Regions from separate parts of the Halomonas sp. IOP_14 genome, predicted to be linked through region 1. Evidence: predicted binding sites of a transcription regulator. Region 1 holds the regulator's gene; each other region holds the start of a gene.
What was found. The regulator LexA, encoded in region 1, represses DNA repair genes until DNA is damaged. The targets are predictions, from matches to a motif close to TACTGTNTANNTANACAGTA.
Positions count from the first base shown of each region.

Region 2: a site for LexA is predicted at 3,288-3,307, ahead of K7H09_RS10945 (PA0069 family radical SAM protein). Genes of this name have one in related genera too.
Region 3: a site for LexA is predicted at 2,328-2,347, ahead of K7H09_RS13395 (LexA family protein). Genes of this name have one in related genera too.
Region 4: a site for LexA is predicted at 2,107-2,126, ahead of recN (DNA repair protein RecN). Genes of this name have one in related genera too.

Region 1 covers NZ_JAINWD010000015.1:37,212-43,281, reverse strand. Annotated here, with positions in the region: gene K7H09_RS12800 (ribonuclease J) at 1-724, opposite strand, end outside; gene purU (formyltetrahydrofolate deformylase) at 955-1,809, shown strand; gene K7H09_RS12790 (energy-coupling factor ABC transporter permease) at 1,849-2,520, shown strand; gene lexA (transcriptional repressor LexA) at 2,529-3,209, opposite strand; gene K7H09_RS12780 (TetR/AcrR family transcriptional regulator) at 3,477-4,169, shown strand; gene K7H09_RS12775 (L,D-transpeptidase) at 4,147-4,683, shown strand; gene nagZ (beta-N-acetylhexosaminidase) at 4,747-5,784, shown strand; gene K7H09_RS12765 (hypoxanthine-guanine phosphoribosyltransferase) at 5,871-6,070, shown strand, end outside.
Region 2 covers NZ_JAINWD010000011.1:95,161-101,230, reverse strand. Annotated here, with positions in the region: gene K7H09_RS10955 (heavy metal translocating P-type ATPase) at 1-1,861, shown strand, start outside; gene K7H09_RS10950 (winged helix-turn-helix domain-containing protein) at 1,858-2,157, opposite strand; gene K7H09_RS10945 (PA0069 family radical SAM protein) at 2,199-3,272, opposite strand; gene K7H09_RS10940 (SDR family oxidoreductase) at 3,442-4,173, shown strand; gene K7H09_RS10935 (DinB family protein) at 4,234-4,773, shown strand; gene pgi (glucose-6-phosphate isomerase) at 4,906-6,070, opposite strand, start outside.
Region 3 covers NZ_JAINWD010000017.1:43,083-49,152, reverse strand. Annotated here, with positions in the region: gene K7H09_RS13405 (sodium ion-translocating decarboxylase subunit beta) at 1-1,042, shown strand, start outside; gene K7H09_RS13400 (IMPACT family protein) at 1,273-1,899, opposite strand; gene K7H09_RS13395 (LexA family protein) at 1,899-2,279, opposite strand; gene ccmA (cytochrome c biogenesis heme-transporting ATPase CcmA) at 2,477-3,097, shown strand; gene ccmB (heme exporter protein CcmB) at 3,223-3,891, shown strand; gene K7H09_RS13380 (heme ABC transporter permease) at 3,906-4,673, shown strand; gene ccmD (heme exporter protein CcmD) at 4,673-4,864, shown strand; gene ccmE (cytochrome c maturation protein CcmE) at 4,861-5,370, shown strand; gene K7H09_RS13365 (heme lyase CcmF/NrfE family subunit) at 5,423-6,070, shown strand, end outside.
Region 4 covers NZ_JAINWD010000036.1:7,284-13,353, forward strand. Annotated here, with positions in the region: gene fur (ferric iron uptake transcriptional regulator) at 1-192, shown strand, start outside; gene recN (DNA repair protein RecN) at 386-2,059, opposite strand; gene grpE (nucleotide exchange factor GrpE) at 2,270-2,911, shown strand; gene dnaK (molecular chaperone DnaK) at 3,069-5,003, shown strand; gene dnaJ (molecular chaperone DnaJ) at 5,168-6,070, shown strand, end outside.

The DNA of each region.
Region 1 (6,070 bases):
CAACGCTGACCATGCGCTCCATTGAACGGCCCATCAAGCTAATGCGTCGGCCACACTTCTGAGCGGCGCGCCCTATCGCTAACACCCGGGCAAGGTTACTGGCAAAGCAGGAGACCACCACCCGGCCCTGGCAGTTGCTGAGGGTTTTTGTCAGGGCGCGGGCGACGTCCCCCTCGCTGCCGGAGTGCCCGGGCATGGGGGCGTTAGTGGAATCGCCCACTACCAAGTCAACCGGGGCAAGCGCCTTGAAGAGGGCTGCACTGATCGGCGTGCCGATAATCGGTTCAGGGTCGAGTTTCCAGTCGCCGGTATGTAAAACGCGATAGCCACCGGCCATCATTATTAGCGCACAGCTTTCGGGAATGGAGTGGGTTAAAAGTAAATAGCGCAGCGTGAATGGCCCGCTCTCTAGGGCCTCGCCAGGTTCAATGACATGGATAGCCGCACCGCTAAGCTGATGCTCGGCAAATTTTAGCCGCAACAGGCCTGCCGCCAGCGGGGTGGCGTAAATGGGGCAGTTCCACATCGGCCATAGCCAGGCTGCGGCACCAATGTGGTCTTCGTGACCATGGGTGATAAATAGCGCTTTGGGCACGATCCCTAGTGCTTTCGGCGTATCAAGATTGGGTACCTGCAGCGGCGAGTTGGGAAGATCCTGGCGGATCATCATGCCGCAGTCCACGGCTATCCAGTGATCGTCATAGCCGTATAGCGTTAGATTCATTCCAATCTCACCGCATCCCCCCAGCGGCAAAATGCGCAGCGGTGGACGACGACGGGGACGAATTTGAACGCGTGGTGAATGCATCTGTTATGAAAAACCTAAAAAGTAGTGTCTTAACTATACGGGAAGGCAGGGGCAGCTAACAATCATCCACGGCCTTCCGATACACTATGCGACCTAAGCCGCTGGTTTGTCATAATTAACTTAGCAATAGGTCAAGAGTAGCTCACATGTCTCATTATTATCGTTTAGTAGTTTCCTGTCCTGACCGGGTGGGTATTGTTGCACGGGTATCGAGCTTTATTGCCCAGCAGGGCGGCTCCATTACCGAAGCTAGCCAGCACTCCGATTTAGAAACCGGCTGCTTTTTTATGCGCTACGAAATTCTGGCGGATTCGGTAGGTATGTCGGCGGAAGCGCTGAGCGCGGCATTTGAACCGATAGCCAGCGAATTCAATATGCAGTGGTCGCTGGTGGATACCCAGCAGCGTAGGCGCGTCGTGCTGATGGTGTCGCGGGAGTCACATTGCTTGGTAGATCTACTTTACCGCTGGCAGGCGGGGGAACTGGATTGCGACATTGTCGGGGTTATCTCCAACCATGATGATATGCGTTCGCTGACGGAGTGGTACGGTATTCCTTATCACCATGTACCGGTCGACCCCGACGATAAGCAAGCATCGTTTGCCAAGGTTCAGGCCGAAATCGACAGTGCCCGCGCCGACTGCGTGGTGCTGGCGCGCTATATGCAAATACTGCCCCCTGAGCTGTGCGCGCGCTATGCGGGGCGAGTGATCAATATTCACCACAGCTTTTTGCCCTCTTTTGCCGGGGCTAAGCCCTACCACCAGGCCTACCAGCGGGGGGTTAAGCTGATTGGCGCTACCTGCCACTATGTGACCGAGGAACTCGACGCAGGCCCCATCATCGAACAGGATATCCATCGCGTTAGCCACTGTCATACGCCTACTGATCTAGTCCGCTTTGGTCGTGATGTGGAGAAAGCCGTGCTCGCTCGCGGTTTGCGTTGGCACTTAGAGGATCGTGTGTTGGTGCATGGCAACAAGACAGTGGTATTTAGCTAAGTACTCTATAATGCCCGCCCATCAACCTGAGAGGCCGCCATGTCATTTGCGCAAAGTGTATTAGCGCCCTGGGCGCTGCTGCTCACCTGGCTACTCTCGTTAGCAGTGATCGCATGGGCGCTTTGGGGGCGGCCCTGGCAGGTGTTGATAGCGGATTCAGCGCTTCAGCACCGCTGGCTGGGTGCTACGCTGGCGGTGATGCTGATGTGGCAGCTTCGTGCCCAGGCTGTTGATTGGCTAACGCTACACCTTGTTTTTACAGTATTGATGACACTCGTTTTTAAAGCGCCATTAGCGCTGATTAGCAACGTGCTGATCAACATTGCCATGGTGGTGATTGGCCGCAATGAGTGGATGTTGCTGGGGGCAAATGTGCTGGTTACCGGGATCGTCCCGGCGGCCGTTATTGGCACGGTATGGCGGCTGGTAGATCGCCGCCTGCCGGATAACTTGATGGTATTTCTGTTTGCCTGCGGCTTTTTTGGCGCGGCGCTGGCAACGCTGGGAGGAGGCTTGGCGGCGGTAGTGCTGATTATCGTCGCGGGTACAGACCCTGAGGCGATCTATCTCGCCCAGGAGTATGCGCGTTTTTTACCACTGCTAATGCCTTCAGAGGCATTTATTACTGGCATGCTGCTGAGCATCCTGCTGGTCTATCACCCAAACTGGGTGGCCACCTTCAATGACCACCGCTATATCGACCTGCAGTAGCGGATTTATTAGCCGAGTGCCTGGCCGTTGCCACCACGAATTACGCCGACTCCAACGCCTTCAATATCGAGCGCTTGAGAGCGCAGGTCGATTTCAATGGGCGCAAAATCAGGGTTCTCTGCAAACAGCGTCACTTGATGCCCCTGGCGTTTGAAGCGTTTAACCGTTACTTCATCGTCCAGGCGGGCAACCACGATCTGGCCATCGCGAACCCGGTCAGTGCGATGAACCGCCAGTAAATCACCTTCCAAAATGCCAATATCCTTCATGGAAAGGCCGCGTACGCGCAGCAGATAGTCAGCTTTGGGAGTGAAGTACTCGGCCGGTAGCGGGCAGTAGCGATCAATATGTTCGGCGGCCAAAATGGGGCTGCCGGCAGCTACTTCCCCGATCACAGGCAGGCCAGTGGGTGGGGCTTCCACGTTGGTTGTGGGTAAGGCGGGGACTGCGCTATCCAGGACTTCTTGAGGTTCCTGGTTGGGCAGGCGGATGCCGCGAGAGGTGTTGCGGATAATGCGAATAACGCCTTTGCGTTCCAGCGCGCGCAGGTGCTCTTCAGCCGCATTGGGTGAGCGGAAGCCAAGTGCTTTGGCAATCTCGGCGCGGGTAGGAGGGTAGCCAAATTCGCCCATGGTCTTAACGATAAAATCAAACACGTGCTGTTGGCGAGCGGTTAGCGGACGCGACATACCAGACTCCATAAATAGTGAATAGACAGTAACAAGTTAAATGTCGACTTAATCAATAAGTGTTTAAGTATACAGTATGTTCCTCTGTCCAGTATATGGCTTGTCAGTGCCTATTGCCGATGTCTATGCAATTTTTCTAATCGTTTGAAACTAAGTTTCTGCTTATTTAATACGTCACATTTTGTCAATAAATCAAGCGTTGAGCCCGCCTACGTTATGGCATAGTATTTTGCTATGTTTTAAACACCTGTTTCCCTGGAGAGCGACATGGCTCAATCTGATACGGTGACCCGTATACTCGACACCGCCGAGGTGCTGTTTGCAGAGCGGGGTTTTGCTGAAACTTCGCTGCGCAACATCACTAGCAAAGCGCGGGTTAACTTAGCCGCTGTTAATTACCATTTTGGTTCCAAAAAAGCCTTGATTCAGGCCGTTTTTGCCCGCTACCTGGATCCGTTTAGTCAGCGCTTTCATACTGCGCTAGATGAGCTCGAGGGCCAACACGCCGGGCGCGTTATCCCGCTGGAAACACTGCTCGAGACCATGGCAACTACCGTTCTCGCGGTGCCCGCCGAGCGCAATAGTTTGAAAGTGTTTATGCGCCTGCTGGGTCTTGCCTACAGTCAAGCACAGGGACATCTAAGACGTTATATCCAGGAAGAGTATGGCGATGTGTTTACACGCTTCACCGAGCTTGTGCGCAAAGCAACGCCGGATCTGCCTGACGCCGAGCGTTTTTGGCGGCTACACTTTGTGCTCGGCACGGTAATCTTTACCCTGTCTGGCCTTGATGCGCTACGCGATATCGCGGAGAAGGATTACCACGAGCAGGTCTCTGTGCGTGATTTGGTCAGGCGATTGCTCCCGGTAGTGGTGGCTGCTATGAATGCGCCGTTACCCATAGCCCTTGACGGTGCCAAGCCAGAAGAAGGAAAACATGCGAACTCCTACGCTAGCTGAGCTACCTCCAACGGAACATATCTGGCTGGAGATTGATACTACCGAACAGTTGCTGCGCTGTTGGCGAGGGCCAAAAGTGCTCCATGAGTGTTCTATTTCATCCGGTGCTGCCGGAAGCGGGGAGCGCAATGGCAGTGGTAAAACCCCCCGCGGGTGGCACTATGTGCGCGCGGCCATTGGCGGAGATATGCCCGAAAATGCGGTGTTTCGAGGTCGCCGCTGGACGGGCGAGACATTTTCGCCCGAACTCGCCGAAGAGCATCCAGAGCGTGACTGGATTCTGACCCGCATACTGTGGCTGTGTGGCTTGGAAAAGGGCGTGAACCGCGGTGGTCAGGTTGACTCGCAACGGCGCTATATTTACCTGCACGGGACGCCGCCTGACGAGCCCATGGGCGTTGCTGCGTCCCACGGCTGTATTCGTTTACGCAATCCTGATCTGCTCTATATCTTTTCGTTAGCGTTGCCGGGTACCCCTGTTTGGTTGCACGGTGGCCGCCAGTCCTTTGATTGATCAGATTTTGACACCGCTAGACGATCGTCTAGAATCATCGCCCCTTTTCATGGACCTATCACGATGACTCAACCGTTAGGCCCGGTCATGCTTGACCTTGAAGGCCCAAAATTGACGGCTGCAGAAAAACGCTTGCTTCTAGAACCGACGGTAGGGGGCGTAATTTTGTTTGCCCGCAACGTTGAAAATGGCTATCAGGTTCGCAAGCTCTGCAGCGATATTCGCCGTGTGCGTGCTGATTTACTGCTTGCCGTGGATCAAGAAGGCGGTCGCGTTCAGCGCATAAAAGAGGGGTTAACACGCCTGCCTGCCATGGCGCGTATCGGCGAGTGTTACCGCGCTGCCCAGGGAGAGGGGCTGGCGTTAGCTAAAGATGCCGGCTGGTTGTTAGGGATGGAGATGGCTGCCTGCGGTCTGGATCTGAGCTTCGCCCCGGTACTTGATGTGGAGAGCGGTCTATCCAGCGTTATTGGTGATCGTAGTTTCAGCAGTGACCCACAGCACGTAGCCCAGCTGGGCAATGCATTTATTCAGGGGCTTCACGATGCCGGTATGGCCGCTGTGGGTAAGCACTTTCCCGGCCACGGTGGTGTCGCGGCGGACTCACACGTTGCATTGCCGATAGACGATCGCCCGCTAGAAGTGATGAAACAGCACGATCTTGTGCCCTTTACCCAGTTAGCTTCACAGTTAGATGGGATTATGCCTGCACACGTTATTTATAGTGCTTTTGATACGCGCCCAGCAGGCTTTTCACCCAACTGGTTGGGCATGCTGCGGGAATCGCTAGGCTTCAAAGGCTGCATTTTTTCAGATGACCTGAGTATGGCCGGCGCCCACGAGGCGGGAGACCCCAAAGCGCGTGCCCAGGCAGCGCTGGCAGCAGGCTGCGATATGCTGCTGGTATGTAATGACCGAGCCTCCGCGCTTGAAGTGATGGAGGCATGCCACGGAATCAATTCTAAGCGCCCCGCTAAGTTGCGCTATAGCCGTGCGCGCCCAGACCTAGATGCGCTGAGTGCATTGGGCCGTTGGCGTCGTACCCACGCTAAGCTGGAAGCGCTAGCGGATAAGCCCCAGTCCAGCGCGGAAGCCGAGTAAGCCCAGTGCGGAAGCAGAGTAAGCCCAGCGCTGAATAAATCTCTTACTTAAATAAATGAAGTTTTAACCCGCCGTGGAGTTGGTAGATGTCAAAGTTGGATAAAGAAGCATTAGAGTCGCTGGACTCGATGCGTGAGCTGATGGATAACGCCGACTGCCTAATTTCTCAGCAAGAGGTAGAGCGGGCGCTGGATCGTATGGCGGAAGAGATTACTCGGGATTTAGGCGATAAGCTGCCGGTTTTTTACTGCGTAATGAATGGTGGCTTGATTACCACCGGTCATCT
Region 2 (6,070 bases), on a different contig from region 1:
ACTATTGATATATGCGGGTGCATTGCCTTCGGAGCGGATTGAACTGGTGGTGGCGTGGGTATCGGGGGCATTCTCCTTACCTGTCGTGCTGTTCGCAGGCGTGCCGTTTTACCGGGCCGGGTGGCGAACGCTGCTCGCCAAGCGCCCCGGCATGGATGTTTTAGTTAGCCTGGGTGTTATCGGCGCGGTGGTGGTCTCGGTTTGGCTACTAGGGCGCGGCTCTAACGAGGTCTATTTCGACACGGCGGTGATGCTTATTGTGCTTTTACTGGTTGGTCGGCTGGTGGAAACGCTGTGCCGTCACCGTGGGCTAAAAGCGCTCGATGCCCTGGCGCTTCCTAATGATGACATAACGGTTTGGCAGAACGAGCGCTGGGGATCGGTTCCTGTAGATGAAGTGACAAAGGGAACGCGTGTCGAGCTAGCGCCCGGTGAGTTGATAGCCCTTGATGGGATCCTGGAAGCCCCAGGTTGGATCGATACTGCCTCGCTTACTGGCGAAAGCCTGCCTCGCTACTTTAATGCAGGACAGAAGGTCTACGCGGGCTGCCGCTACCTGGGGACAACGCCGCTGGTAATGCAGGTGAGTGCTGGGGTAGGCAAGCGGCGACTGGATCGGCTGTGTGACGAAATGCGCCGCTATCAGGCCAAAAAAGGCGAATTGCAGAAACTCGCTGACCGTTTTGCCGCATGGCTAAGCCCACTAGCGCTAGTGCTAGCGATGCTAACGCTGCCCACTGCGCTGCTACTTGGGTTGGGCTGGGAGGATGCCTTTGTGCGCGCACTGTCGGTGTTAGTGGTTGCTTGCCCCTGTGCCGTGGGGCTTGCAGTGCCGCTGGCAAGTCTTGCCGGTAGTGGCCAGGCCATGCAGCAGGGTGTTGCGCTACGCGACCCGGCAGCGCTCGAAACCTTGGCTCACATTCGCTCGGTAGCGCTGGATAAAACCGGCACCTTAACCACTGGCAGCCACTCGGTGCTGCACTGGCAGGCCCGGGAGGGCATTGATAAGCACACTTTGCAGCGCAAGCTCAGAGCCGCTGTTGCTGGCAGCGAACACCCCTTGGCACAAGCGTTAGCGTGCTGGTCGGGCAGCCAACATGATCAACATCACGAGCAATGCGTGGACGTAAACGAAGCGCCTGGGGAAGGGCGCCATGTGCGCTTGAGCAACGGTGAATGGCTGATGGTAGGCAGCGCCGGTTGGCTTTCTCGCCATCAGATAGCGCTGCCAGACCACGAGGAGGACACAGCGCTGGCCTTTGCTACTCAAGTGATGGTAGCTGATGGTGCAGGCTGGCTAGCCACGCTCTATCTTACTGATCAGCCAGTGGAAGATGCTGAAAAAAGCGTGAAACACCTGCTAGATGCAGGGTATGTGGTGGCAATGATCAGCGGTGATCGGGAGGGGGCGGTTAGTTGGTTAGGTGAACGGGTGGGGCTTGGAAGAGAAGCTTGCTATGCCCAGCGCTCGCCTGAAGCCAAAGCGCGGCTTTTGCAGGGGTTGCCATCGCCAACGCTCTACGTGGGTGATGGCTTAAACGATACCTTGAGCCTAGCCGCGGCAGATGTTGGCATCGCTCCATTAAATGCCAGCGAAGCCGCCCGCGAAGGGGCTTCCGCACAGCTAATGACGCCGGGGATGGGTGGGGTAGTCAAACTGCTTAGTATTGCTAAACGTACGCGACGCATCATGGTTCAGAATCTGTTCTTTTCAGCGCTCTACAATACCTTGGCACTCGGGCTGGTAGTGCTGATGGCGATCCCCCCGCTAGTAGCGGTACTCGCCATGGCGGCAAGTTCGCTGACGGTTACCCTCAACGCTGCACGGCTGGCCTGGGCAGAGTCTAATGATAATGGCTAAATAGCATAGCCAAGCGCCTGTTTAAGCCGCTCGGCGTGGGTGGCCACCCAGCGTGGATCTATCGCCCCCCAATCACGTATCTGGTAGCGACCAATGTTGTGGCGCTCGCCGTCATCCTTAGTAAATACACACTCGATATCCAACTCGGCAAGGGAGGCGATCGTATCCTGGGCGGTGCGTCGTGGCATGCCGGTGGCCTCGATTAGCGCAGGTACACTGGCAGCGCCCTGTTCGATCAAATAGGCGACGTATAAGCGGCGGTAAAAACTCGATTTGGTTTTGCTAAGAGCGGGCATTCGGCTTCCTTTGCAACTATTTTATGCGCGTGCTGCTTAGCTTAAATGAATAAATCCTGCTGCGCTCGTGGTGGGCGAAAGTCCCGGGTGTTTAAGCCCTGCTCGGTGCGATCCTGCATGTTCCACTGGCGGCTGGCGCGGGCAAAGCGTTGCGCAATTAAATCAGCAAATACCCCTTCACCGCGAAAGCGTTTACCAAACTTGGCATCGTACGCCTTACCGCCACGGCACTGACGCATTAGGCTCATCACTTTCGCCGCGCGCTCCGGGTAGTGGGCTTCTAACCAGGCTTCAAATAGCGGCGCCACTTCATAGGGTAAGCGCAGCAGCATCCAGGCGGCGGTTCGCGCTCCTGCACGGCTGGCGGCTTCCAAGAGTTTTTCTATTTCATGATCGGTTAGCCCCGGAATAACCGGTGAAATTAAAGCACCCACGGGAATGCCTGCTGTATTCAGTTCACGAATCGCCCGCAAGCGCGCCTGAGGTGATGCCGCCCGTGGCTCTAATGTGCGTTTCAATTGGGCATCCAGGCTGGTCAAACTGACAAACACACGCACCAGCCGGTGCTCTGCCATTTCCGCCAGAAGCTCTAAATCGCGCAGCACCAAGGTGCTTTTAGTCACCAGCGTTACCGGATGGCGACACTCCAGTAGCAGCTCCAGCAAACGGCGGGTGGTTTGGTAGGTGGCCTCTAACGGCTGATAGCAGTCGGTGTTGCCGGAAAGGTTGATCGGGCGGCACACGTAATTAGGGTGGCACAGCTCTTCGGTTAACCGCTCCACTAAACCGCTACGGGCAATCAGCTTGGTTTCAAAATCTAGCCCTGGCGATAAGTCCCAGTAGGCGTGAGAAGGGCGGGCATAGCAGTAAACGCAGCCATGCTCACAGCCGCGATACGGGTTCAGCGAGCGATCAAAAGGTAAATCTGGTGAGTGATTCCACGACAAAGCACTTTTGCTCACCTCCTCACGCACTTCGGTAGCGATAGTCGTAGAGGCCTCTTCCCGCCACCAACCGTCATCTTCCGCCACGCTACGGGTAGGCGCAAAACGATTGTGTGGGTCGTATGTTGCCCCGCGACCCTTATAGGAGCTTGGTGTTCCAAGAGATGTCATGGTTCACCTCTTTTGACATGGTTTTATATACAGTATTTGTGAGGTGGCAAGAAATCAATAGCCAGTCAATTAATTAACTTGCAGCAGCAAAAAGGGCGCTACCCAAAGAACTATCGTGGGTTTAATGTGCAAGGTGGGTTTGTGACTAAAGAGTCAGCGAGGAAACGTTATGTCGAAAGTGGTCATCGTGACAGGGGGAAGCCGAGGTATCGGAGCGGCCACCGCAAAATTGCTGGGCGCAAAAGGCTATGCAGTGTGCGTGAACTATCTTGCTAATAGGGAGCTGGCAGATGATGTGGCTGATTGCATTATTCGAGCGGGTGGTCGAGCGTTTGCCTATCAAGCGGATGTTAGCAGTGAAGCTGACGTTATCCGCCTGTTTGATGCAGCAGAGGAGCGCTTGGGCGAGGTGACGCATTTGGTTAATAATGCAGGGATACTGTTTACTCAATCCAAGCTGGTCGATATCGACCTTGAGCGCTTCAACCAAGTGCTTAATAGCAATGTGGTCAGCTGTTTTCTGTGCTCTAGAGAAGCCGTCAGGCGCTTCCCAGCAGGTAGTGCAATCGTCAATGTCTCGTCGCTTGCCTCGCAAACAGGCTCGCCCTTTGAATATGTTGACTACGCTGCATCGAAAGGTGCCATGGATACCCTAACCAAGGGGTTGTCTCGCGAAGTTGCTGGCTCGGGGATTCGTGTTAACGCCGTTCGCCCCGGTTTTATCTACACTGATATGCATGCCGATGGTGGAGAACCAGGGCGGGTTGATCGTTTAGCTCCTCAGATTCCTATGCAGCGTGGCGGTAGCGCTGAAGAAGTGGCTAATACCATCGCTTGGTTGCTCTCGGACGAAGCCTCTTATGTAACGGGGTCATTCATTGATGTAGCAGGCGGGCGGTGATGCTGTTCTTCCCCCATATTTCAAACGTTCTAAATAGATGCTGCTTTTGGGTCTTAACTCATGACACTTCAACAACACTTCGAACAGTTAGCCACTTATAACCAGTGGATGAACACTAACCTCTATGATGCCGCCGGTAAGCTGAGCGCCTCTGAACTAGCTGAAGAGCGTGGCGCGTTCTTCGGCTCGATTTTTGGCACACTGAACCACATCGCGGTAGCCGACACGATTTGGCTCAAACGGTTTGCAACACACGCCTCTTCTTCCGCAAGAACGCTTGAGGTAATGGTGGCACTACCTACGCCAGATCGCCTTGATCAGATTCTCTTTGATGACTTGAAGGGATTGAAAGCGCATCGCCAATGGCTCGATACCGTGATTATTAACTGGGTATCGGCGCTGACAGACGACGATTTGAGTACCACGCTGAGTTATCACAACATAAAAGGAGTGGCCTCAAAACGGCGCTACTCAAGCCTGATCGTTCACTTCTTCAATCACCAAACCCACCACCGCGGGCAGGCATCTACTTTGTTCTCCCAAGCCGGTGTGGATATTGGTGTCACCGATTTGTTGGATCTCATTCCGGATGAGTCTTAAGGGGAAAGCTTAGACAACGGGAACCGAGTTACTGGAATTAGTCATTTATTACAAACCGAAGGTTCCAGGGTTGCGAAACGCCGTGGCTTGAGAAAGCCACGGCGTTGTTTTCTATCGATTTACCCTATCCATTCAACGCTTCTTCCGTGATGGCTTCTTATCGGCACTGGCCGGTGCGCTTTCCTTTTCGCCGCTACCACCATTGGGGAAGTGAGCGCGAACCAGTTCCAGCAGACCTTGAGTTGAGGTGTCGAAGTCAGCAGCGTTGGTGTCGATGCGTTCGCTGATTTCACCGGCGATGCGCTTGCCAAGCTGCACGCCCCACTGGTCAAAGGAGTTGATGTTCCAGATGACCCCTTGCACGAACACCTTGTGCTCGTAGAGCGCGATCAGTGCCCCCAGGTTTTTTGGCGTTAGCTCATCCAGCAGTAGGGTGCTGGAAGGACGGTTGCCGGGGCAGCTGTAGGGGTCGTGTTGACTGAGCTCTTTGCTGTCCCCTTGGCTGCCTTCCATAAAGGCGTTGGCCTGGGCGAGCATATTAGTCAGCAGTGCGAAGTGGTGGTCTTCAACGCCGGGCTCGGGCTTGAGTGAGGCAATAAAGTCGATAGGTACGTAGCGCGTGCCCTGGTGCAGCAACTGGAAGAAAGCGTGCTGGCCGTTGGAGCCGGTCTGGCCCCAGACAATCGGGCCGGTTTTGTAATTCACCGGGTGACCGAAAATATCCACCGATTTACCGTTAGACTCCATATCCAGCTGCTGCAGGAAAGAGGGTAGTTGGTTCAGCGCCTGGTCGTAGGGCACGATGGCTTGAGTTTCGGCGCCAATAAAGTTGATGTACCAAATACCAATCAGCGCCATTAGCACGGGCATGTTTTGCGAGAAGGGCGCGTTGATGAAATGGTTATCCATCTCATGAGCGCCTTCCAGCAGTTCGATAAAGCCTTCGAAACCGATCGACAGCGCAATCGGCAGCCCGATGGACGACCACATGGAGTAACGGCCGCCCACCCAAGCCCAGAATTCGAACACGTTCTCTTCGCGAATGCCGAACTCCATGGCCGCTTTGCGGTTGGTGGAGGCGGCAATAAAGTGCGCGCCTACGTCGGCGTCTTCGCCAGCGTTCTCCAGGAACCAGCGCCGCGCGGTTTTGGCGTTAAGCAGGGTCTCCTGGGTAGAGAAGGTCTTGGTGGAGACGATAAACAGCGTGGTGGCGGGGTCGAGGCGCGAAAGTACCTTCTGAATATGGGTGCCGTCCACATTGGAAACGAAGTGGAAGTGCAGCTCCGGGTGGCGGTAT
Region 3 (6,070 bases), on a different contig from region 1:
TGCGGAAGCCTGGCGTGAATCGTTAAAAGTGATAGCCCACGATGGCGTCGCACCGGATCAGGTGCGTGCCGCACGTGATATCGCCGTGGGCGTCGGCTATAGCGATGGCATGCTTTACAACTTCTATAAAGTAGCAATTGGTTCAGGTATCGCCCCGCTGATTATCTTTATGGGTGTGGGCGCCATGACCGACTTCGGTCCGCTGCTGGCCAATCCGCGCACGCTGTTTTTAGGTGCGGCCGCTCAGTTTGGCATTTTTGCCACTTTGTTTGGTGCCGTGGCGCTCACCTCGATGGGCATCATGGATTTCTCGCTCAATCAGGCCGCCGCCATTGGTATTATTGGCGGGGCGGATGGCCCGACCTCCATCTACGTCTCCAGCGTGCTGGCGCCGGAGCTGCTGGGTGCTATCGCGGTGGCTGCCTACGCCTATATGGCGTTGGTGCCGCTGATACAGCCGCCCATCATGCGTCTGCTGACCACCGATAAAGAGCGTCAAATCAAGATGACCCAGTTGCGGCCGGTCTCCAAGCTGGAAAAAATCATCTTCCCGCTGATGCTGCTGATTCTGGTCGCGCTGTTTCTGCCCGATGCGGCACCGCTACTCGGTATGTTCTGCTTTGGTAATCTGATGCGTGAGTGTGGCGTAGTCGAGCGCTTGTCGGATACCGCGCAAAACGCCTTGATCAATATCGTCACGATTATCCTGGGACTGTCGGTAGGCTCCAAACTGATGGCCGAGAGTTTCCTGGCATTTGAGACGCTGGGGATATTAGGTCTGGGTATTGTCGCCTTTGGTATCGGCACGGCCGCTGGGGTATTGATGGCCAAGCTGATGAACCTGGTGAGCAAAATGCCCATCAACCCATTGATCGGTGCCGCGGGCGTTTCCGCCGTGCCTATGGCAGCGCGGGTGGCGAATAAGGTGGGGCTGGAGTCCAACCCACATAACTTCCTGCTGATGCATGCCATGGGCCCCAACGTGGCGGGTGTTATTGGGTCGGCAGTCGCGGCCGGGGTAATGATTAAATACCTGGGTTAACTAGTCCTCTGCCATCAACGACATAGGGGTGTCATTGCGAACGCAGTGAAGCAATCTGGGGTTGGTTCTCAGGGTAGGCTTGAGATTGCTTCGTTGCAGGCTCCTCGCAATGGCCGGTGAGTGTCATCGCGAGCGAAGCGCGGCGATCTCGGTTTGTTTGCCACCGCAGAACGAGATTGCCGCGTCGCAAGCTCCTCGCAATGACATATGGGGCCCTTTCATCTGCTGCGTTATGCCTTTGGTGCAGAGAGAACCTCAATAGCACTCTTCAAGCGGTTTTCTAGCGGGGCAAGGTCAAGCGGGCAGTCCCGTGGCCAGCCAATGGTCAGGCGAACGCCATCACCATCGTAGTCGGCTTGCTCAATAGGGATGTCGTGCTCTTCGCACCAGGCGCGGGCAATCGCTTCATTGGCAAAAGTAAGGCGCAGGGTGTAGGTGTCGCGCTCAACCACTTCCCGGGTAGCGAGTGTCTCAAGGGCATGGCTAACCGCCTGAGCGTAGGCGCGGGCTAAGCCACCGGTGCCGAGCTTTGTACCGCCAAAATAACGAATGACCACACAGCCAATCTGGCCCAGTTGGCTCCCCTGGAGAACCTGATACATGGGGCGGCCAGCGGTGCCGCCAGGCTCGCCATCATCGGAAAAGCCAATCAGATTTTGCTCGCCGGGTGGCCCGGCAATGTAGGCAGTGCAGTGGTGGCTGGCATTAGGATGCGCGGTTTTCGCCGCATTCAGCAGAGTAGTGAATGCGTTGATATCGGGAGCGTGGCAGATCCAGGTGATAAATTGGCTCTTTTCTACTTCAATGTCAGCCGTGTGCCATGACCCTGTGGGTAACTCGGGAACCCGATAGCGCATTAATGCTCCGTAAAGGTAGTCTCACTTTTCACACCCATTACCATGCCGAGTACCTGAATATCCCGGTTGTGCAAAAATAGCGCTGGCTGCAAAGTATCTTCTGGCCATAGCTCTACGCCAAAGCGGCTGATAGAGAGCTGCCTCAAGGCGATCGTTTGCTGGTTTATTTCGGCAACGGCAGTTTCTGTCTGGGTATCGTGTTGATAGCGCCGGATAATAATGACATCGCCATCGAACAAGTTGCAATCACACAGTGCATTGCCACGCACTTTGAGTGCATAGGTATTGCGTCGGGTAATGCTAGGCGCCATTGCGTAAGGGTGCGGTGCCGGTTGTCTACGGCCAAACGTAACGGTAGGTGCTGCCATCGATAGGGTCATCAAAGAATCTCCATTGCATGTTCTTTCATACAGTGGTTTTCATTGTAGACCTGTTTTTGCATACAGTGCCAGAGATAATTGCTCTCACGACATATTGATGAAGATCACGCTGCGACCCAGCGCCGCATTGTGTGAGTGGCGAGAAAGGGGCTTTACGTGTAGAGTTCGACGCGAAATCAATATGCCAGGAGAGACGCTTGAGCCTGTGTCTACAAGCCCGCCAGCTTGCCTGTGAACGCGATGACCGCTGGCTGTTTCAAGGGTTAGATCTGGAGGTTCGCAGCGGCGAGATAGTGCGAATTGAAGGGCCCAATGGTAGTGGTAAAACCAGCCTTCTGAAAATTCTCTCCGGCCAGCTCAGTGACTACCAGGGCGAACTGTTCTGGAATGGCGCTGCGATGAACGAAGCACGTGAACATTTTCTCGCGAATTTGCTCTATTTAGGACATGCACCGGGCATTAAGTCAGGGCTTTCCCCGTTAGAAAATTTAGCCTGGTATCAGGCGTTAAGCGGGGAAAGTGGTAATGAAGATCAGCGCCTGGAAGCTCTTGAACGGGTTGGGTTGGCAGGCTTTGAAGATGTGCCCGCAGGGCAACTCTCAGCAGGGCAACAGCGCCGTGTTGCCCTGGCGCGCTTAACGTTAACGCTGCGCGCCCTATGGGTACTGGATGAGCCTTTCACCGCGATTGATCGCCACGGCGTCGCTGATCTAGAAAGACAGCTGGTTGCCCACGCTCAGGCGGGGGGCTGTGTGTTAGTAACGACACACCACGAGTTAACCGCTTCACCGTTGCTCAGACGGATATCCCTAGGGTAAAGGAGAAAGGGTTGCACAGCTCTTTACATGGCGCTTCAAATAGCTCTTCACACGGCTCTTCACAAAGTTCGGAGACCGCTCAACAGGTTTCAGCAGTGCCACTGCGTGAGCATAATGGTGGGTTAATGACCGCAGTGAAGGCCACGCTAGTGCGTGACTTAACGCTATTGCTGAGACGCCGTGGCGAAGTGCTCAATCCACTGGTGTTTTTTGCCCTGGTGATCACGCTGTTCCCGATCGCTATTTCGCCCGACCCTGAGCTGTTAGCGGTGATTGCTCCAGGTTTGCTGTGGGTCGCAGCTTTGTTAGCCGCGCTGCTTTCATTAGACAGCCTGTTTCGCAGCGATTATGACGACGGTAGTCTGGAGCAACTGCTATTGGCGCCGCAGCCGTTAGTCGCGCTAAGTTTGGCCAAAGTGGCCGTGCACTGGCTGCTGACAGGCCTACCGTTGGCGCTGATGGCGCCGATATTGGGTATTATGCTGGCGCTGCCAGCGGGCAGCTACGCCGTGCTGGCGCTGTCGCTTGCCCTGGGTACGGCAAGCTTGAGTTTGATTGGCGCCATCGGTGCGGCGTTAACCGTTGGCTTGGCACGGGGTGGAGTGCTGCTCTCGCTACTGGTGCTGCCGTTGTATATCCCGGTGCTCATTTTTGGCGCAGGCGCGGTGCAGGCGGCCATTTTTGGAGAGGGTGTCTCCGCACACCTGGCTATCCTGGGCGCGCTGCTCGCCGCCTCACTCATGTTGGCGCCGTGGGCGATTGCCGCATCGCTGCGTATCAGTATTAACGGTTAAGGACAGGACACGCTATGTGGGCCTTTATACATAAGCTGGGATCACCCAAGTGGTTCTACGGCATTAGTGCCAAATTACAGCCCTGGTTTTGGGCCGCGGCGGCGCTGTTGATCGTCACTGGCTCGCTGTGGGGGTTGGCGTTTGCGCCAGCGGATTACCAGCAGGGTAATAGCTTCCGAATTATTTACGTCCATGTGCCGGCGGCCTTTTTGGCTCAGTCTATCTTCATTGCCATGGCGGTTTCCGGCCTGGTGTTTATGGTCTGGAAAATTAAAGTCGCCGATATGGCGGCGGCGGTGATGGCGCCTCTTGGCGCAGCTATGACCTTTGTCGCGCTGTTTTCCGGTGCCGTATGGGGTGTACCCACTTGGGGAACCTGGTGGATGTGGGATGCACGGCTAACGTCAATGCTGATCTTGCTGTTTTTGTACTTGGGCGTAATTGCTCTGCGTGGGGCTTTTACCAGCCGCGATAGCGCCTCACGGGCAGCCTCGGTGCTGGCCATGGTGGGGGTGATCAATATTCCCATCATCAAATACTCGGTGGACTGGTGGTACACCCTGCACCAGCCCGCTTCATTTACGCTGACCTCGCGCCCGGCCATGCCTACTGAAATGTGGCTGCCTCTGGTCATTATGGTGCTGGGTTTCTACTGCTTTTTCATTGCCTTAACGCTGATGCGCACACGCAGTGAAATTTTGCGCCGCGAAGCTAACAAACGCTGGGTACAGGAATTGGTGACCGGCCAAGTGGTGGAACTACCGGCAGAGGAGGCTCGCTAATGGCGTTTGACTCATTTTCCGAATTTCTCGCCATGGGTGGTCACGCGCCTTATGTGTGGTCTGCCTGGGGCGTGACAGCGCTACTGCTGCTCGCCACCGTATGGCATGCGCGTGCTGAACAGCGCCAATTGATCAAAGGCTTGAAACGCCGTGCAAGACGCGCAAACAGCGCAAGGGGAAACGCCCAATGACGCCTAAACGTAAACAGAAACTCTTTATTATCCTGGGCCTTGTGTCGCTGGCCGCGATTGCCGTGGGGCTGACCCTGTACGCGCTGCGCGCTAACATCAATCTGTTTTTCAGCCCGGTACAGATCGCCCAGGGCGACGCGCCCATCGAGCGGCAGATTCGCGCCGGTGGCATGGTGAAAGAGGGTTCAGTATCCCGTGACCCCGAGAGCCTGGACGTCGAGTTTGTCGTCACCGATTACGTTGATGACCTGGAGGTCTACTACAGCGGCATCCTGCCCGACTTGTTCCGCGAAGGCCAAGGCGTGGTAGTGATCGGAGAGCTTCAGTCCGATGGTCGTTTGTACGCCGATAAAGTGCTTGCGCGCCACGATGAGAACTATATGCCCCCTGAAGTCGCCCAGGCACTTGAAGAGGCGGGCTATTCGCCAGCCGACTACCAGGCCAAAGCCGCGGAAGTGGGTAAACGCCTGGACGAAGAAGGCGTACCCCAAGCAAGCGAATACTAAGACCCACAGTTTAACCGCCTTGCCTTACCGCCAGTGCTGGTTCGGAGCGCACATGTTTATCAAAATGATTCCTGAAATTGGCCACTTTGCCCTCATTATCGCGCTGCTGATGGCGGCGGTGCAGGCCGTGATGCCGCTGGCCGGTGCGGCCACCCGGCGCCCGCTGTGGATGGCCTATGGTCAGCCCATGGCGGTGGGGCAGTTTGTGTTCATTGCCATTGCCTACGCCTGTTTGACCGCCAGCTATATGCTGGACGACTTTAGCGTGGCGAACGTGGCCAACAACTCCAACTCGCTGCTGCCCTGGTACTACAAGTTCAGCGCGGTGTGGGGCAACCATGAAGGGTCGGTGCTGCTGTGGAGCTTTATGCTCGCGGGCTGGGGGTGTGCGGCCAGCCTGTTTACCGGCAACCTGCCGCGGGATATGGTCGCGCGAGTAATGGGCGTGATGGGTATGGTTTGCGTCGGCTTCTTACTGTTTATTCTGATGACATCGAACCCCTTCGAGCGGCTACTGCCCGGTATGCCCCAGGATGGCGCCGACCTTAACCCGCTGTTGCAAGACTTCGGGCTAGTGGTGCATCCGCCGATGCTCTACATGGGCTATGTGGGCTTTTCCGTGGTCTTTGCATTTGCCATTGCAGCGCTGATGGGCGGTCGTTTAGACGCGGCCTGGACGCGCTGGGCAAGGCCCTGGACG
Region 4 (6,070 bases), on a different contig from region 1:
CACCATGACCACATGGTGTGCCTTGAAAGCGGCGAAATCATTGAGTTCGTTGATGAAATCATTGAACGCCGTCAGCAAGAAATCGCTGAAGAGCACGGCTACGAACTAGTGGATCATGCTCTGGTGCTCTATGTACGTCCGCGCGGTTCCGACGTGACGCGCCAGGACAGCGGGCCGACGAACAAGAAATAGTGTTCGTAGGTCGCTGTTAGTCGCAGACCGTTAATCGCGGTTCGAAATATAAGCGCCCCTGAGCCATTTGGCCGAATTCCTGGTTAACTGAATTCGCCAAGTGGATCAGGGGCGTTTGTTTTGCTGTGTGCAGATGTGCTGTATAGCTGTGCGCTATAGAAATGCACAGAAACGGCGCAGGGCGCCCGCTCAATCAGTGCGGCGGGCGTTGGCTGGCGTGCAGCATCTCCCGAGCGTGGGCCAGGGTTTGGTCAGAAAGCGTGACACCGCCCAGCATGCGCGCCAGTTCGCTGATGCGGCCCTGTTCGTCGAGTAGCGCCATCTGGGTCAGCGTTGTATCGCGCTTCGCCTGTTTCTCGATATGCAGGTGCTGGTGCGCCTGTGCTGCCACCTGGGGTAGGTGGGTCACGGTCATGACCTGGCCGTTTTCGCCCAGTTTGCGCAGTAGTTGGCCAACGATCTCTGCGGTGGCCCCCGAGATACCCACATCCACTTCGTCAAACACCAGGCTGGGAACCGTTGAGTGCGTCGCCGCGACCACTTGAATCGCCAGGCTAATCCGCGACAATTCACCGCCGGAGGCGACTTTGGTCAATGGGCGAGCGGGCTGGCCAGGGTTGGCGCTAATCAAAAACTGCACGCGATCAAGGCCTTCAGGGGAGGGCGCGTCTTTAGCGGTGACCTCCACTTCAAAACGGGCTTTGCCCATGGCCAAAAAGCCCAGTTGCTGCTGCACCTCTTTACCCAAGCGAAGTGCGGCTTTTTGACGGCTCTCGCTGAGTTTTTTTGCCTCTTGGCGATAGTCTTCGCGTAGCTCGACGACCCGCGCACTGAGTGCCTCCAGGTCATTGCCACCCTCTTCTAACTGCGCGACTTCCCGCTGTAGGTCAGCATGCAGGGCGCATAGCTCATCAGGAGCAACGTGGTGCTTGCGGGCAATCCGGTGTACGTCGGTCATTCGTTCTTCAACCCAGGCGAGCCGCTCAGGGTCTAATTCGGTGGTGCTGGCGAGGCGATTAAGCTCGCTGGAGGCCTCTTCCACTTGAATGCGCGCATCGCTCAGCATGGCAAGCGTGTTCGCCAGGGTGCCTTTGTCGCTACCTGGCAGGGCGCTTAAGTGGGTGAACGCTTGGTTGAGCAAAGAGAGCGCACCGCCCTCGTCACTGGCGCAGCAGTCGGCGGCAAACTGGGTTTCGCGCAGGGTCTCTTCCGCGTGAGCCAGGGTGTGCTGCTCTTCCTCTAACGTGGCTAATTCACCTTCCGCTAAACCGAGCTGATCCAGCTCTTCTACTTGGTAACGCAGCAACTGCCGTTTGGCCTCAACTTCACTGCCTTCTTCGCTTAGCTTCTTCAGCTGCCGACGCGCACTGCGCCACTCGCGGAACGTTTCAGCTAATTGAGTGGTGGCATCGTTTAGGCCTGCGTAATCGTCCAGCAGGGCAAGGTGGGTCTCTTCGCGCATCAGCGCATGGTGAGCATGCTGTCCATGAATTTGAATCAGCTGTTCGCCGAGGGATTTTAGATCCGAGATAGTCGCGGGTTGGCCGTTAATCCACGCTTTGGAACGGCCGTTGGCGGTGACCACTCGGCGCAGCAAGCATTCCTCAGCGGGGAGCTCCCGCGCCGTTAGCCACTCGACGGCGGCAGGCAGGTGCTGAATGTCGAAGCGTGCGGAGAGATCCGTACGCTCGCGGCCGTGACGCACGCTTCCGGCGTCGGCACGCTCGCCCAGGCAGAGCCCAAGGGCGCCTAACAGGATCGATTTGCCCGCGCCGGTTTCCCCGGTAATCGCGGTCATACCGCCGGTCAAGTCGAGTTCTAAGTGATCGACAATGGCGAAATCTTGAATAGCTAGCTGAGTAAGCATGGCGCCTCCTGAGGCGGTACAGCATAGAAGCTGGATACTTATCCAATAGTTGTTGATTTATACAGTAGTTAATAACTCACTTCAATGCACCTCTTGAGATGGAATTTATGGCCCCCATATAGCGTGCATGATCAGTCAAAGCGAGTGACTTAAAGCTTACTTCTTTGCGCGCCGCCCGCGTGGCCGCGCTCTACTTTTTAGGAGCACAACATGGCGAAAGAACCGCAAACACCAATGGACGATGAGCTGGCCCGCCACGAGCAAGACGCCGATGGCGCCGAGCAAGCAGCTGAGAAGGTTGCTGAAGAGCGCTTGATGGAGGGCGAGCTGGAAGGTTTGATCAATGACGAAGAGGCGCTAGAAGACAGCGTCGACAACCCGGAAGCGGAAATGCTGGCAGCCCAAGTAGGTGAGTTAGAGCAGAGCTTGGCCGAAGCCAAGGATCAGGCCCTGCGCGCCGCCGCTGAAGCGCAAAACGTGCGCCGCCGTGCGGAGCAGGAAGCGGAAAAAGCCCGCAAGTTTGCCCTGGAGAAGTTCGTTAAAGAGCTGCTGCCAGTGGTGGATAGCCTGGAAAAAGCGCTTGAGACCATGGAAGAGGGTGCATCGGAAGTTCACCGTGAAGGTGTTTCCATGACCTTGAAAATGCAGCTGGATGTACTCAACAAGTTCGGCGTAGAAAGCATTGAACCCCATGGTGAGCCCTTTGACCCGCAAGTGCACGAAGCCATGACCATGGTGCCTAACCCGGATCTCGATCCGAACACCGTGATGGACGTTATGCAGAAAGGCTATTTACTCAATGGACGCTTGGTGCGCCCAGCGATGGTTGTAGTGAGTAAAAAAGCCGATTAAGCCACTGGCGGCACAGAGTTTGAAAAAGTGTGTGAAAAAAAGCCCTTGAAATGTCAGCGGCGGCCCCCAAATAAAGGGCAACCCCGCGGGGAAACCCGCAGACAAGCTTTAAAAACTAAATTTTCAGTTTTGTAACAACCGAATTCGAGGTATTGCTATGGGACGTATAATTGGTATCGACCTGGGCACCACTAACTCTTGTGTGGCCGTGCTCGATGGTGACAGCGCTAAAGTTATCGAAAACGCCGAAGGCGGTCGTACGACGCCTTCTATCATCGCCTACACCGATGATGGTGAAACGCTGGTAGGTCAGGCGGCTAAACGTCAGGCCGTTACTAACCCAGAAAACACCCTGTACGCCATCAAGCGTCTAATTGGCCGTCGCTTTAAAGACGACGTTGTCCAGAAAGACATCAAGATGGTGCCGTACAAAATCAGCGAAGCTGATAACGGTGACGCTTGGGTTGAAGTAAAAGGCAAAAAAATGGCACCGCCGCAGGTAAGCGCGGAAGTGCTGAAGAAAATGAAGAAGACTGCCGAAGACTACCTGGGCGAAGCAGTCACCGAAGCGGTCATTACCGTACCGGCCTACTTCAACGACAGCCAGCGTCAGGCGACCAAAGACGCCGGCCGCATTGCCGGTCTGGACGTTAAGCGCATTATTAACGAGCCGACCGCTGCCGCACTGGCCTACGGTATGGACAAATCCCGCGGCGACAAAACCATCGCGGTCTACGACCTGGGTGGCGGCACCTTCGATATCTCGATCATCGAAATTGCCGATGTCGACGGCGAAACCCAGTTTGAAGTGTTGGCCACCAACGGTGACACCTTCCTGGGCGGCGAAGACTTTGACTTGGCGCTGATCAACTACCTGGTAGACCAGTTCAAGTCTGACAGCGGCATTGATCTGTCTGGCGACAACCTGGCCATGCAGCGTCTGAAAGAAGCTGCCGAAAAAGCCAAAATTGAGCTGTCTAGCGCTCAGCAGACCGATGTGAACCTGCCTTACATCACCGCCGACAACACTGGCCCGAAACACCTTAACGTTAAGGTGACTCGTGCCAAGCTGGAGTCACTGGTGGAAGAGCTGGTTCAGCGCTCGCTCGAGCCGTGCAAAATGGCCCTGAAAGATGCAGGCCTATCTGCCTCTGAAATCGACGAAGTGATCCTGGTCGGTGGCCAGACACGTATGCCGATGGTGCAGAAGAAAGCCGCTGACTTCTTCGGCAAAGAAGCACGTAAAGACGTTAACCCGGACGAAGCGGTTGCCGTTGGTGCCGCGATTCAGGGCGGCGTACTGGGTGGCGACGTTAAAGACGTTCTGCTGCTCGACGTTACCCCGCTGACCCTGGGTATCGAAACCCTGGGTGGCGTGATGACGCCGCTGATTGAAAAGAACACCACCATCCCGACCAAGAAGACACAAACCTTCTCTACGGCGGATGACAACCAAACGGCGGTGACCATTCACGCCGTGCAGGGTGAGCGCAAGCAAGTGTCGCAGAATAAGTCGCTGGGTCGTTTTGATCTTGCTGACATTCCGCCTGCACCACGCGGCGTGCCGCAGATCGAAGTCGCCTTCGACTTGGATGCCAACGGTATTCTGAACGTATCGGCAAAAGACAAGGCCACTGGCAAAGAGCAGTCGATTGTCATCAAGGCGTCTAGCGGTCTGTCCGAGGAAGAAGTCGAGCAGATGGTACGTGATGCTGAAGCTCACGCCGAAGAGGACAAAAAGTTCGAAGAGCTGGTGCAGCTGCGTAACCAAGCTGACGGCATGATTCACGCTACGCGCAAAACGTTGGAAGAAGCTGGCGACAAAGCGACTGACGACGAGAAGCAGGCGATTGAAACGGCCATCAGCGAGCTGGAAGAAGCGGTTAAAGGTGACGACGTCGATAACATTCAGAAGAAACTGGATGCACTGACCGAAGCCTCTGGCCAGCTAGCCCAGAAGATGTACGCCGAGCAGGCCGAAGCGGCGCAGCAAGAGGGCGGTGAAGGTGCCGAAAACGCGGGCACCAAGCCGGAAGAAGACGTGGTTGACGCCGAGTACGAAGAAGTCAACGACGATCAGAAAAAGCAGTAACATCCTCTTTCTGCCAAGGAAAGCGGTGACGCGGGAGCTTACTCCCGCGTTGCTGTTTCCGCGGCCAAGACGCACGTAGTTAAGTATCACGTAGTTAAATATACAGTTGAATACATAGCTAAATGTGCAGTTGAGTGCGTAGCTAACCAGGAGGCGTAGGGCCTATGTCCAAACGCGATTATTACGAAGTCCTGGGTGTCGAAAAAGGGGCCGATCAGAAAGAGATCAAGAAGGCCTATCGCCGTCTGGCGCAAAAATTCCACCCTGATCGAAACCCGGACGATACCACCTCCGCGGAAAAATTCCGCGAAGTGTCCGAAGCGTATGAAGTGCTTAGCGACGGCGAAAAACGCGCTGCTTATGACCAGTTCGGCCATGCGGGCGTTGATGGCCAAGGTGGCGGCGGTTTCGGCGGTGCTGGCGCTGGTGATTTCAGCGACATTTTCGGCGATGTGTTTGGCGATATTTTTGGCGGAGGTGGCGGTCGCCGCCGTGGCCCCAATGCCCCGGCACGCGGTTCCGACCTGCGTTATAACCTAGAGCTGGATCTGGAAAACGCCGTTTCAGGCACCACGGTGGATATCCGTGTGCCGCGGCATATCGAGTGTGATCGTTGTGATGGCGGCGGCGCTGAGCCCGGCTCTTCTAAAGAGACGTGCCCTACCTGCCACGGTCACGGTCAAGTACGTATGCAGCAAGGCTTCTTTGCTGTGCAGCAGACTTGCCCGACCTGTCATGGCTCTGGCCAGCACATTAAAGTGCCGTGCCATAAGTGTAATGGCGAAGGCCGTGTACGTGAGACACGCACGCTGTCCGTTAAGATTCCGCCCGGTGTGGATACCGGCGACCGTATTCGCTTGAATGGCGAAGGCGAAAGCGGCGTGAACGGTGGCCCGCCTGGGGATCTGTATGTGCAGGTGGCGATCAAGCCGCACCACATCTTCCAGCGTGACGGCAAGCACCTGCAGTGCGATGTGCCGATCAACTTTGTTGATGCAGCGCTAGGTGGCGAGCTTGAAGTGCCGACGCTAGATGGCCGCGTGAAGCTGAAGATTCCGCCGGAAACC